Regions from separate parts of the Pantoea sp. X-Soil-OKNW-713 genome, predicted to be linked through region 1. Evidence: riboswitches for the same ligand, from Rfam matches in the RefSeq annotation. Region 1 holds a riboswitch; each other region holds the start of a gene.

Region 1 (3,208 bases):
TAGAAAAGGCAAACTTTGAAGTGTCCTTCGGAATTGACTTACTTCAATCATCTGTTTCTACATTCCAGCTTAATCATCCTAAAGCTCATGCTATTGCAGGTGACATCAGGAAGGTATCCAAAAAGGAAGTATCCGAAATAACCGGAGTAAAAAAAGGTGAGTTGGATGTGTTAGTAGGAGGCCCGCCTTGCCAGGGGTTTTCTTCTATTCGACCATTTCGTTCTTCAGAGGATGATGATCCCAGAAATACTTTGTTCGAAGAGTATGCATCTTATGTGAATTTTTTCCGACCTAAGTATTTTGTTTTGGAAAATGTTGTAGGTTTGGCGACTCATAAATCCGGCGATACAATTGAGCAGATGCAAGAATGTTTTCATTCTCTGGGTTATGATACCGAATGGAAAATATTGAATTCGGCTCATTATGGTGTCCCTCAAAAAAGAGAAAGGCTGATTATGCTTGGTGCTCCCAGGGGGAGTAAATTGGAGTTACCTGCTCCAAAATTTTATTACTCTGGAGCGACCATTGGTCACAAAAATAAAGAAAAAACAATGTTTTCACTTCGCTCTGATAATCTACCTCTGGCGATAACTGCTATGGAGGCGATTGGTGATTTACCCCCAATAGAATCAGGTGAATCAAGTTTGATTTATACCAATGACCCCATGAATGAGTATCAACGTGACAGAAGGAAGGGTACTAAAGAATTAGAGCTTCATAGTGCGACAAAACATTCGCCAAAAATGATGGAGATAATAAAACACTCTGGGAAAAATATCAGTTGCATCCCCAAGGAACTGATAACCAGTGGTTTTAGTAGTTGTTACAGTAGACTTGACCCGGATGAGCCTGCGGTAACTATTACTGTAAATTTTGTGCATCCAGCTTCAAATCGCTGTATTCACCCTATTCTTAATCGAGCCTTAACTCCTCGTGAAGGAGCAAGGTTACAATCATTTGATGATGACTTTAAATTCTTCGGAAACCGTTCTGAAATTACAAAGCAAATAGGTAATGCTGTTCCGCCACTACTTGGTAAAGCGCTTGCCGAAAAAATAAAAGATTACTTTTGATATTAAGTTTCCAGGCTCCATAGCGTTTAGTTCAGATTGTTATGCGGCTATTAGGCTTTCTCATTTTCCGGTTACAGTCAGCATCAAACCGAGACATATAACGCAGCAGGGTCTCTTTTCTCATTTACAAGATTTCCTGCTGACAGTACTATTTCTCATTAGAGATCGATGAGAAGAATTTATCGTAATTAGTTGATTTCTATTTAAATGACTCGGGGTGCCCTTCCTTGTGAAGGCTGAGAAATACCCGTACCACCTGATCTGGATAATGCCAGCGTAGGGAAGTCAGATGCCTGACCGCATTCGCCTTCTTGATCGCCGGTTGGGAGCTTTATGAAACAACCTGACCTTCTTTCCTCCGCGCAACTCGCGCACTCGCTTCAGTTACTGCATCAACATGCTTCGCTGGTACATTGCATGACCAATGATGTGGTTCAGACCTTTACCGCTAATGTCCTTTTGGCACTGCGCGCCTCACCTGCCATGGTGATCGACGCTGATGAGGCCGCACAGTTCAGCGGTTATGCCGATGCTCTGCTCATCAACGTGGGCACGCTGACGCGCGATCGCAGCGTCGCCATGCAGGCTGCGGTAGAGGCGGCAAACCGTGCCGGCACGCCCTGGACGCTCGACCCGGTCGCGGTGGGCGCGTTAACCTTTCGCACCGAATTTTGTCAGCAGCTATTGACCCTGCAACCGGCAGCCATCCGTGGCAACGCCTCGGAAATCCTTGCCCTGGCGAACCAGGCGGCGGGCGGGCGTGGCGTGGACAGTTTGCATCAGGCTGACGCCGCACTCAGCGCTGCTCAACAGTTGGCGCACGATTACCGCAGCATCGTGGCGGTAACCGGCGAAGTGGATTACGTCACCGATGGTCAGCATACCTTTGCCATCCCGGGCGGCAGCCCACTGATGACACGCGTAGTGGGGACAGGTTGTGCGCTGTCGGCAGTGGTGGCGGCTTTTGCCAGCCTGCCGGGTGAACGTCTGCAACATGTGGCGGCAGCTTGTCGGGTCATGTCACTGGCCGGTGAACGGGCGGCACGCCAGGTCCAGGGGCCGGGCAGCTTTGTTGCTGCCTTTTTGGATGCGCTGTGGACGCTGGAGGTGACGCCATGAAACGTATTAATGCATTGACTATTGCCGGTACTGACCCCAGCGGTGGTGCGGGAATTCAGGCCGATCTCAAAGCCTTCTCCGCGCTGGGTGCCTATGGCACCAGCGTCATTACCGCGCTGGTGGCCCAGAATACCCGTGGTGTGCAGTCGGTCTATCGTATCGAACCAGATTTTGTCGGAGCGCAGCTGGATTCGGTGCTCGATGATGTGCGTATCGACACGGCAAAAATTGGCATGCTGGCGGAAACGGCGGTGGTGGAAATTGTTGCTGACAAGCTGAAGCGTGCCAGCCTGCCGTTCGTGGTGCTGGACACCGTTATGATTGCCAAAAGTGGCGATGCGTTGTTATCACCGGATGCCATCGCCAGCCTGCGTGAGTTGTTGTTACCACAGGTATCGTTGATTACGCCGAATTTGCCAGAAGCCGCGGCGCTGCTTGGCCGCAGTGTGGCGCAGGATGAGAAGACGATGCTGATGCAGGGGGATGCATTGCTGGATCTCGGATGTGAAGCGGTACTGATGAAGGGAGGACATCTGAGTGATGCGGAGAGCCCGGATTGGCTTATCACCCGCAACGGACGTCAGCGTTTTACCGCGCCACGCGTCAATACTCGCCACACCCACGGCACCGGTTGTTCGCTGTCAGCTGCGTTGGCGGCGCTACGTCCACGCCATGATGACTGGGCTGCGACGCTCTCCGAGGCTAAAGCCTGGTTGCAACAAGCGTTACTGCATGCCGATTCTCTGGAAGTCGGAAAAGGCATTGGACCGGTGCACCATTTTCATCGTTGGTGGTAGGGCGTAACGCCGAATTGCCATTTTTTGCCTGCGTATCTGTCTGAAAAATGGAGTCAGCAATTTGCCAGCCTGGCGGATCCCGGTCCAGGCTGTTGGGGGCGAATCGGCAGGTGCCGGTTCCAATCCAGCCATTAATCAGGAGTGAGTATGACGGACATCGTTCAGTTATTGGGCCAAGAAGCGGATAGCCTTCTTCAACATCGCTGCATGACCATTCCA
Region 2 (3,208 bases), on a different replicon from region 1:
CCCGCATCGCGCGCAGGCCATCAATGTTACGTAGCCCCTGGCCGGAACCGATGGGTGCGCCCCACGGCATCAGCACTTCGCAGCCGGCTTCAAGCAATTTTTCACCGACGATCAAATCTTCAGTGGTGTAGGGGAATACCTGAAAGCCATCGGCGCAAAGGATGCGCGCCGCTTCCACCAGCGCGAAGGGATCAGGTTGTAGCGTGTCGGCATGGCCAATCACCTCCAGCTTGATCCACGGGGTGTTAAACAATTCACGCGCCATCTGCGCCGTGGTCACGGCTTCCTGCACCGTGTGGCACCCGGCAGTGTTCGGCAGCACGCGCACATCCAGTTGCGCAAGAAGTTCACGGAAGGCGGCCCCGGCGGCCCCTTCACGCCGCAGGCTGACGGTAATGATCTCGCTGCCGCCAGCCGCAATCGCCTGCTGCAAAATCGCCGGTGAGGGATAACCTGCGGTACCAAGCAGAAAACGGGATTGCGGTTCAAAGCCATAAAACATCATTAGCCCCCCTGCATCGGTGATAACACTTCGAGCTGACAACCCTCTTCCAGTTGCTGACTGTCGTAACGGGATTTGGGGACAAAAGTACCGTTGTAGGCGGTTGCCACGCAGGCCGCGTCAATCTGCTGCTCACGCAGCAGTTCGGCCAGGGTACCGGCGGCCGTCAGCACCGGGCGACCGTTAAGCTGAATATTCATGAAGTTGTTCCGAAGTTAAACGCTGCATCAGTTGTTCCGCCATCAGCGGAGCCAACAGGAAGCCGTGGCGGTACATCCCGTTAAGGTAAAATGTCCCGTTTTGATAGTGGATTTCCGGCAGATTTGCCGGATACGCCGGACGCAAACCGCTGGCGCTTTCGACAATACGCGCTTCGGCCAACGCCGGGTGGATGGCCCAGGCCGCGCTCAGCAACTCCATCATGGCACGGGCGCTGATCGGGCTGGCATCATGGCTTTCGACCATAGTTGCACCGAGCATAAAATGGCCGCCGCGACGCGGCACCAGATAGCACGGAAAGCGCGGATGCAGCAGACGAATCGGGCGTGAGAAGCGCACCTCATCGCTGTGTAAAATCAACATCTCACCCCGCACCGCCCGCAGGCCTGGCAACGCTGTTGCCGCATGGATGCCCCGGCAGTCAATCACCTGCCCCGACGGCTTCCCGTGGTGAAAAGCCACCCCACGTTGCTGCAACTTTTCACGCATTTCATTCAGTGCCAGGCGAGGATCGAGATGCCCCTCCTGCGCAAAAAACAGACCACGGGCAAAGCGCCCGGCGAGGGCTGGCTCCACGTCTGCCGGATCAATCCATTGATGTTGTTCGGTCATGCGGGCAAAGCGGTTCAGTTCCTGGCTGTCGCGTGGTGGTGCCACCACCAGCGTGCCCTGATGTTCAACGCAACTGACGCGTTGCTGCCACCAGGCTGCGGAGTGCTGTCCCAACTCGATGACGGCGCGTGGTGCGCTTTCCGCTTCACACCAGGGTGCGAGCATACCCCCGGCAAACCAGGAGGCGGGCTGACGCGTGTCATCGCTAATCACTTCAAGCTGTTCACCGCGTTCGGCGAGTAAGGTCGCAACACACAGGCCCGCAACACCGCCACCAAGTACAGACCAGCGGCTCATAGCGGGTATTCCGTAATACAAAGGGGAGAATTCACATCGGCCTCTCAGTTTTCGCACTGAGACCCGGGATACAGGAGGAGGGAAATGACACGCGCAACGGAAAAACGTCCCGATGTCAGACAGCCGCAATGACAGGCTGTCAGTCTTCCTACGCCAGTATCAACTGGGTCAGGTTCAAAGGGTCGCTAAGCCGCGCACTGCGCTTTTAGCCTCTCAGTCTCTTGAGCGAGACTCCCCCGACGCGTCTATTTGTATTGCAGCCGCCAGGCTACGTCAAGTGTAAGCCCGGCAACAAAGCCTAACCTTTAAAAATTCCCTGTTTCAGGTTCATCCATTTTTCTCCATGATTTGCGCGTATTCTCGTCCCCTCATCCTGAAATCCGGCAGGTAAATTATGTGTGCTGATTCAATCATTTCAGCCATTCTGGTGTGTGTATTCGGCGTGATCATTTTGTGGGTGGTGTTCTGCCCCTGAGCCGTCAGGCAAAATAAGAGTAGCGATGCCAGGTGAGCAGCGGAATTTTGCTGTCACTGAACGACTGACCGCTGCCCGGCTGTTGCAACAGGGCGAGGCACAGGTCGATCTCCCGACGAATATCATGGCCGAGCACCAAATCCAGGGTGCCGTTCTCCAGCAGCAGTCGGCTCGCTTCACTCAATTCATGGCCGATAAATATCACCTGATCCTGTACGCCAAAATCGGTTAACGCGCGCGCCACCCCTTCGTTACCGCCTGCGGTGTTGTAGATCCCTGCCAACGGGTTCCCCCGCTCCAGCCATTTTTTTACGCTGAGATACGCGGTTTCCGCTTCGTCGTTAATGTTGACGCGATCACGAATGGTTAACCAGGGGAATGCCTCGCGCAACACGCGGCGAAAGCCAATCTCACGCTCCTCCTGGGTACGATAGGTCGAACTACAAATCAGCAGAATATTGCCCGATTGCTGTGCGGGCAGCATACGGCCCATAAACCAGCCCGCAGTGGCTCCGGCAGCGACCTGATCGATACCCACATAGGCGCTGCGCCGCGAATTGGGCAGATCGCTGGTCAGACAAATGACCGGGACTCCATCATCAATCGCCGCTTTAACCGCACGATTTATTTTTACCTCATCGCGACACACCAGGATGATGCCGCTACTTGTGGCGGCTCGCCGGGTAATCAGTTGGCTGAAGCGTTCGGCATTGAATTGCACGTTCGGCACGCTATCGAGGCTGAAATGGAGCTGGGGATAATCATTGATAGCAGCGCGTACCTGTTGCTCCACCTGATGGAGAAAACTGGAACCGGATTCGCAAATAATCGCAATGCGCGTTCTGTTAGCACTCGGGTTGCCGGTAGCTGCGTTCAATCCCAGCCGCTGCATCGCGTCTGCCACTTTTTTGCGCGTCACTTCCCTTACGCCTTCGCGACCATTCAGCACCCGGTCAACGGTGGCGGGACTGACGGCAGCTTCCTGCGCGATTTGTTTGATCGACGGCGATTTCCAGTGATGTTGCTTCATGGCATGTCCTGATGTCATCTACCTCACAGGCAATCAGTATCCGTACATCCTGACAAAAAGCAAAATCAATCAA
Region 3 (3,208 bases), 2.1 Mb from region 1:
AACTCAGCGCCTGATAAATCGCCAGTTCCAGCGTGGTGGCCTGCGGGCCGCCGCCCAGCGCCAGCACGGTGGCAAAACTGGCAAAGCACAGCATAAAAATCAGCGCGGCGGTCGGCAAAATCTGCCGCCGTAGCCACGGCCATTCGAGTAAGCGGAACAGGTTCCAACTGCGCAGGCCGAGCTGCGCCGCCAGCTGACGTTGCTCGCCCGGGATGCTTTCAAGCGACTGCAACAGCATGCGCGTGGCCAGCGGCAGATTGAAGAACACATGTGCCAGCAGAATGCCCTGCAACCCATAGGGTGAGAAGTGATAATCGAGACCTACCAGGCTGCACAGCTGGGCCAGCCAGCCGCTGCGACCATAGACGCTCAGCAGGCCGAATATTGCCACCAGCACCGGCAGCACCAGCGTCATGGCGCACAGGCGTAACAGCAGGTTACGTCCGGGAAAACGTCGACGGTACAGGGCGCGCGCCAGCGGGATCGCGGGGATGACTGAGCACAGCGCCGACAGTAACGCCTGCCAGAAGGAGAAAGCCAGTACGTGATGCAGATAGTCATCGGTGAGCAGGGCGCGCCAGTCACCGATGGGGGCTGACATCAACAGCGCACCAAACGCCAGCAGCGCCACCGCGCATAACAATAGCGCGGTGAAACTGCCGGGCAGCAGCCAGCCGGGAATTAACGGCTGACGGCGCGTTGCCATGCACTTATCCAGTCGTCGCGATGGTCGGCAACCTCAGTCGGGCTATATTGCAGCGCCGTTTGCGGTACGTTTAGCGTCTGATAACCGGCAGGCAACTCGCTTTTAATCACCGGATACATCCAGTTGCCGGTCGGGATGGTCTGCTGGAAGGCCGGGGATACCATAAACTGCATAAATTGCTGCGCCAGTTTTGGTTGTTTGCTGCTGGCGAGCTGCGCTGCCACTTCAACCTGCATGTAGTGGCCTTCGCTGAACGGCGCTGCCGCGTAGTTTTCTTTCTTCTCTTCAATGATGTGATAAGCCGGGGAGGTGGTGTAACTCAGCACCAGGTCGCCTTCGCCTTTCAGGAACAGGCCATAGGCTTCGCTCCAGCCTTTGGTGACGGTGACGGTTTTTTGCGCCAGTTTTTGCCAGGCATCTGGGGCCTTGTCGCCATACACCTTTTGCATCCACAGCAGCAGGCCAAGTCCGGGGGTGCTGGTGCGAGGATCTTCATAGATCACGCGCCATTTTTCAGGACTTTCTACCAACTCTTTCAGACTTTTGGGCGGGTTCTTCAGTTTGTTTTTGTCATAGACAAAGGCGAAGTAGCCATAGTCGAACGGGATAAAGGTGTCGTTGTGCCAGCCATCTGGCAGTTGGAGTGCGCCGGTATCCACCTGGCTTTTGGCAAACAGGCCGGTTTTTTCTGCCGCCTGCACCAGATTGTTATCGAGACCCAGCACGATATCCGCTTTGCTGTTTTTGCCTTCCATACGGACACGATTGAGCAGCGACACGCCATCTTCCAGCGCGACATATTTCAGCTCACAGCCGCACTGGGCTTCAAAGGCTTTTTTTACTGCCGGACCGGGTCCCCAATCGGCAGAGAATGAGTCGTAGGTGTAGACGGTCAGTACCGGTTTGGCAGCCAGCGCCGGGGCAGAAATCAGCAGCAGCACGGGCAGAACTTTTTTAAGCACTTTGCGCTCCTTGAGGAGAAGATAAGGTTGAGTCGCAAAGGATCTGAGCAGCGAGGCATCTCAAATCCCTACGCCGGTATTAACCGGATCAGGTTCGACGGGTCTCTCTCAGCCCCTGTAATGCAGGGCACCCCGTTGAGAACGGCTCATTCTAGTCATTTCCGGCTCAGGGCGAAAGGTTCACAGCTCCGGCGGGGCAAACCAGGCGGATTTAAAGTCAAACCAGCCAAGAGTATTCATGCGCACACCACGCATACTGCGCTGGCCTTCCAGCAGCAACCAGTGATGAAACAGCGGATGCAGGTAGTCACTGTCCACCAGTTGCTTGCTCCATTCCGCCAGCGGTAGCGTTTTTTCGCGCCAGCGTTCAGCCGCGCTTTGCCAGTCTATCGGGATGCATTGCTGCATCAGTGGCAGCTCATACAACTGGGCGAACAGCGAGTAATCCAGCGGCAGGGTGAAGTTGACACTGCCGAGCCAGATATCGCTTTCGCCTTCACCGTTAAACCATGCTTCGTAACTCAGTTCACGGGTGATTAACTCTACGCCCTGCTGCGCCAGCAGTGGGCGCAGCGCATTGGCGATCCCTTCATGCTCAACATGATGGCTGTACCAGCTGATGGTCAGTTGGGTGAGATGCTGTGGTTTGCTGACTGGGGTTAAGTCGCGGCGGTGGTGCCAGCGAGGAATCAAGCCATAGGCCGGGAACCAGTAGCGTTGATAACCTACCCCGGCGTTGTTCAGCAGGGCGATAGGGTTAAACAGATAGCTGACCCAGCGGCGGAAATGGGCATCGCGTCCCTGCTCTGAACGTTGGTCATACAGCAGAAAATAGCAACCCTCTTCCAGGCGGCTCTCCTCCGATTTTTCATCCGCGGTTTCGCCCTGCAACTTCACTCCGGCATACACCAGTTCGTCGCTGATTTCCGGCAATACCCAGATTGAGACATCATCAATCAACGCGCGGTAGCCGAAGTAGTCATCAAAAGCGGCAATTTTAAGTTGGCTTTGCTGGTTGCGCACCACGCTGTAGGGGCCGGTGCCAATCGGCTGACGGGCGAAATCGCGTACCGTTTGCCATTCGCGCGGCAAGATCATCGCGCTGACGCTGCCAAGCAACCACGGTAGCCAGTTATCGGGTTGAGTCAGTTGAATATCCAGCGTCCAGGGGGCAGGGGAGTGAAGTTTGGCAATATGGGAGAACAGCGGTTGGGTACGCAGACGATCCAACGAGCTGATGACATCCTCCATCTCCAGTTCACGACCGTGATGAAAACGAATCGCGGGTCGCAGGAAAAAGCGCCAGTGCAGCAGCGATGTTTGTTGCCAGTGATGGGCAATATCGGGTTCAATTTCCCCCTTTTCCTCATTTATCCGTGTCAGACCACTGAAGATTTGCCGCGCTAAATGGGTTTCGGAGCGACGCAACGGGGAACCGGGTAGCAGGTTGGGAAGCGGGCGATAATACAGGACGCGCAGAATATGCTTACCCTGGCGGAAGCTGCGGCCGAGGTGAGAAGCAATCATTTGGCGTACCTGA
Region 4 (3,208 bases), 2.7 Mb from region 1:
CAGTGTCTCATCGTGATAAGCGCGCGCGGTATGTGGGTCGAGCGCCAGATTGAACTGGTCCTCCCAGCGAAACTCAAAACGCGCTTTCGACATGGCGTTATCGCGAATCTGGGCGCCAGGATGGCCCTTCGCCAGATCGGCGGCATGAGCGGCGATTTTATAAGTGATCAATCCCTGTTTCACATCTTCCTTATTCGGCAAACCCAGATGTTCTTTCGGGGTGACGTAGCACAGCATCGCACAGCCGAACCAGCCAATCATCGCGGCACCGATGCCAGAAGTGAAATGATCGTAGCCGGGGGCGATATCGGTGGTCAGTGGGCCGAGGGTATAGAACGGGGCTTCGTGACAATGTTCCAGTTGTTCGGTCATATTGCGGCGAATCATCTGCATCGGCACATGCCCCGGACCTTCGATCATCACCTGCACATCATATTCCCAGGCGATTTTGGTCAGCTCACCCAGCGTATGTAGCTCGGCAAACTGCGCTTCATCGTTGGCATCCTGAATCGAACCCGGACGCAGTCCATCACCCAGCGACAGAGCAACATCATAGGCAGCACAGATTTCGCAAATCTCACGGAAGTGCAGATACAGGAAACTCTCCTGATGGTGCGACAAACACCACTTCGCCATAATTGAACCGCCACGCGAAACGATGCCGGTCAGACGTTTCGCCGTCATCGGCACATAACGCAGCAGCACGCCGGCGTGGATGGTGAAGTAGTCAACGCCTTGTTCGGCTTGCTCCAGCAAGGTGTCGCGGAAGATTTCCCAATTCAGATCTTCCGCGATGCCGTTTACCTTCTCCAGTGCCTGATAAATCGGTACGGTGCCAATCGGCACCGGGCTGTTACGCAAAATCCACTCGCGTGTTTCATGGATATAACGGCCGGTCGAGAGATCCATCACCGTGTCAGCCCCCCAGCGTGTTGACCACACCAGCTTCTCCACTTCCTCTTCAATTGAGGAGCTGACCGCCGAGTTGCCGATGTTGGCATTCACTTTGACCAGAAAATTGCGGCCAATGATCATCGGCTCAGATTCAGGGTGGTTAATGTTGGATGGGATGATGGCTCGCCCTGCGGCGACTTCCTGACGCACGAACTCGGCGGTGATATTTTCCGGCAGATGTGCACCAAAGCTATGACCAGGATGTTGTTGTAGCAACACTTCACCACGGATGCGTTCGCGCCCCATGTTTTCACGTAGTGCAATAAACTCCATTTCCGGGGTAATGACGCCCTGACGCGCATAATGCAACTGGGTAACACGGCGGCCTGCTTTGGCACGTCGCGGTTGGGGCAGATGTTCAAAACGCAGGTGATCCAGCCCCTCATCTGCCAGGCGTTGCTGTGTATAGCTGGAGCTGAGCTGGTCGATGGTTTCACTGTCGCCGCGTTCCGCGATCCAGTTGGCGCGCAGTTTGCTCAACCCCTGATGAACATCAATCGACGCATGCGGATCGCCGTAAGCCCCGGCCGTGTCATACACCGGCACCGGTTCGTTGGCTTCGTATTGCGGATTATCTTTACTGCCGCCGGTCAGGGTCGGGCTAAGCTGAATCTCACGCATCGGTACGCGAATATCATCACGACTGCCGGTGAGCCAGATACGTTTAGAATTGGGGAAGGCAGTGCCCTGGAGGGAATCAATAAATTCCTGCGCCTGGGCGCGTTGTTCACGACGAGAAGTTTTTACAACAGACATAGCAAGTTTCCTGTAAATGATGGAAGTTGCTTGTCCGGAGTCCGGAAGGAGTAACAGAAACGGCGCGCGCACCGGCTGTGATATTTACTCTTGTTCCCTTCGCAGGTACTAACCTGATCAGGTTCCGCGGATCCCGAATTAACGGTCTCAGCCCAAAATGGGCACTCCGACAAGAAAATATTTACGGTGTTAAACCGTAAAATAAAAAAGCCCTCGTAGCATAGAAGGGCTTTTTACGAATAACAAGTCTTTTACAAATGCGGTCGGCTAAGCAGGGCGGGCGATGATGCTTTCATTCGCTACCGGCGTATGCGCCAGCTGATTGTCCCATGCCAGATGCACCAGCTTATCTTCCAGCGTAAAACGCGACTCCAGCACTTCACCCACTTCAGACAGCGCCTGCTGGAAGGTGACGCAGTTGTCATCGGTGATGGCCTGTTGCAGATGGCCGTCATACAGTTGCATCATCCGTTCGGTATTGGCTTCCAGTGACGGGTAGATTTGCGCGGCGGCGATCATCGGGCTGTCACCTTGCATCTCACTGATAATATGTTCATAAATGCTGAAATGGCCGGCGGAGAGATAATCCACCAGGTTATGACAAAAGGCATCCAGCGCCTGTTCGTCCAGGGCACTCAACGCATCTTTTTTGGGCTTCATGCCAACCAACTGGTAGTAAGTCACAAGTAGCTGACGACGCGCGTGTAGCCATGAATCGACCAATTCGTTACCGCGGCCTACACGCTCGGTCAGGTCATCTAACTGAGTAAGCATACAAGGCTCCATGTGGGTTATAGTGGTTCATTCTGCGAATAGACGCTAAGGATGACGATTTAAATGCAACGTGAGATCTCAAGCGTAGACGCTGGCTGGTGGATTGTCAGCCATGAACAAAAACTTTGGCTGCCACAGGGTGAGCTGCCGCACGGGACGGCGGAACAATTCGATCTGGCGGGCAGCAGCGGCATGGTGATTGGCGAATGGCAGGGTGAAAACGTCTGGCTGGTGCGTGAATCACGTTCTGACAATATGGGCTCAGTACGCCAGTTGATCGACGAAGATGTTGGCCTGTTCCAGCTTGCCGGGCGTGGCGTGCAACTGGCGGAATTCTTTCGTTCGCATCGCTGGTGCGGCTATTGCGGCCACGAAATGCATTTGAGCAAACGTGAGTTTGCTTGCCTGTGCGGTCACTGCCGTGAACGCTATTATCCGCAAATCGCGCCCTGCATCATCGTGGCGATTCGGCGCGGAGATGAGATCCTGCTGGCGAACCACGCAAAGCATCGTAACAACGTCTACACCGTACTGGCCGGTTTTGTTGAAGTGGGAGAAACTCTCGAACAGGCGGTGGCGCGTGAGGTGATGGAAGAGAGCAATGTACGGGTGAAAAACGTACGTTACGTCACCTCACAACCCTGGCCATTCCCCCATTCGCTGATGATGGCCTATATGGCGGAATACGATGGCGGGGAGCTACAGCATGACGGCAAAGAACTGC

Evidence for each region. Region 1 has a riboswitch for thiamine pyrophosphate ahead of thiM (hydroxyethylthiazole kinase). Riboswitches for the same ligand answer to the same signal wherever they lie in the genome.
Region 2: another riboswitch for thiamine pyrophosphate. It lies ahead of AC6I8R_RS22870 (FAD-dependent oxidoreductase); the one in region 1 lies ahead of thiM (hydroxyethylthiazole kinase).
Region 3: another riboswitch for thiamine pyrophosphate. It lies ahead of thiB (thiamine ABC transporter substrate binding subunit); the one in region 1 lies ahead of thiM (hydroxyethylthiazole kinase).
Region 4: another riboswitch for thiamine pyrophosphate. It lies ahead of thiC (phosphomethylpyrimidine synthase ThiC); the one in region 1 lies ahead of thiM (hydroxyethylthiazole kinase).

The regions. Positions count from the first base shown of each region.
Region 1 is NZ_AP035995.1:2,933,545-2,936,752, reverse strand. It holds gene AC6I8R_RS13785 (DNA cytosine methyltransferase) at 1-1,073, shown strand, start outside; TPP riboswitch at 1,277-1,373, shown strand; gene thiM (hydroxyethylthiazole kinase) at 1,407-2,192, shown strand; gene thiD (bifunctional hydroxymethylpyrimidine kinase/phosphomethylpyrimidine kinase) at 2,189-2,989, shown strand; gene fbaB (class I fructose-bisphosphate aldolase) at 3,137-3,208, shown strand, end outside.
Region 2 is NZ_AP035996.1:527,385-530,592, forward strand. It holds gene AC6I8R_RS22860 (thiazole synthase) at 1-502, opposite strand, end outside; gene thiS (sulfur carrier protein ThiS) at 505-702, opposite strand; gene AC6I8R_RS22870 (FAD-dependent oxidoreductase) at 686-1,630, opposite strand; TPP riboswitch at 1,759-1,878, opposite strand; gene AC6I8R_RS22875 (LacI family DNA-binding transcriptional regulator) at 2,110-3,135, opposite strand.
Region 3 is NZ_AP035995.1:789,174-792,381, forward strand. It holds gene thiP (thiamine/thiamine pyrophosphate ABC transporter permease ThiP) at 1-706, opposite strand, end outside; gene thiB (thiamine ABC transporter substrate binding subunit) at 682-1,668, opposite strand; TPP riboswitch at 1,716-1,813, opposite strand; gene sgrR (HTH-type transcriptional regulator SgrR) at 1,849-3,208, opposite strand, start outside.
Region 4 is NZ_AP035995.1:280,322-283,529, forward strand. It holds gene thiC (phosphomethylpyrimidine synthase ThiC) at 1-1,710, opposite strand, end outside; TPP riboswitch at 1,788-1,889, opposite strand; gene AC6I8R_RS01275 (Rsd/AlgQ family anti-sigma factor) at 1,978-2,484, opposite strand; gene nudC (NAD(+) diphosphatase) at 2,548-3,208, shown strand, end outside.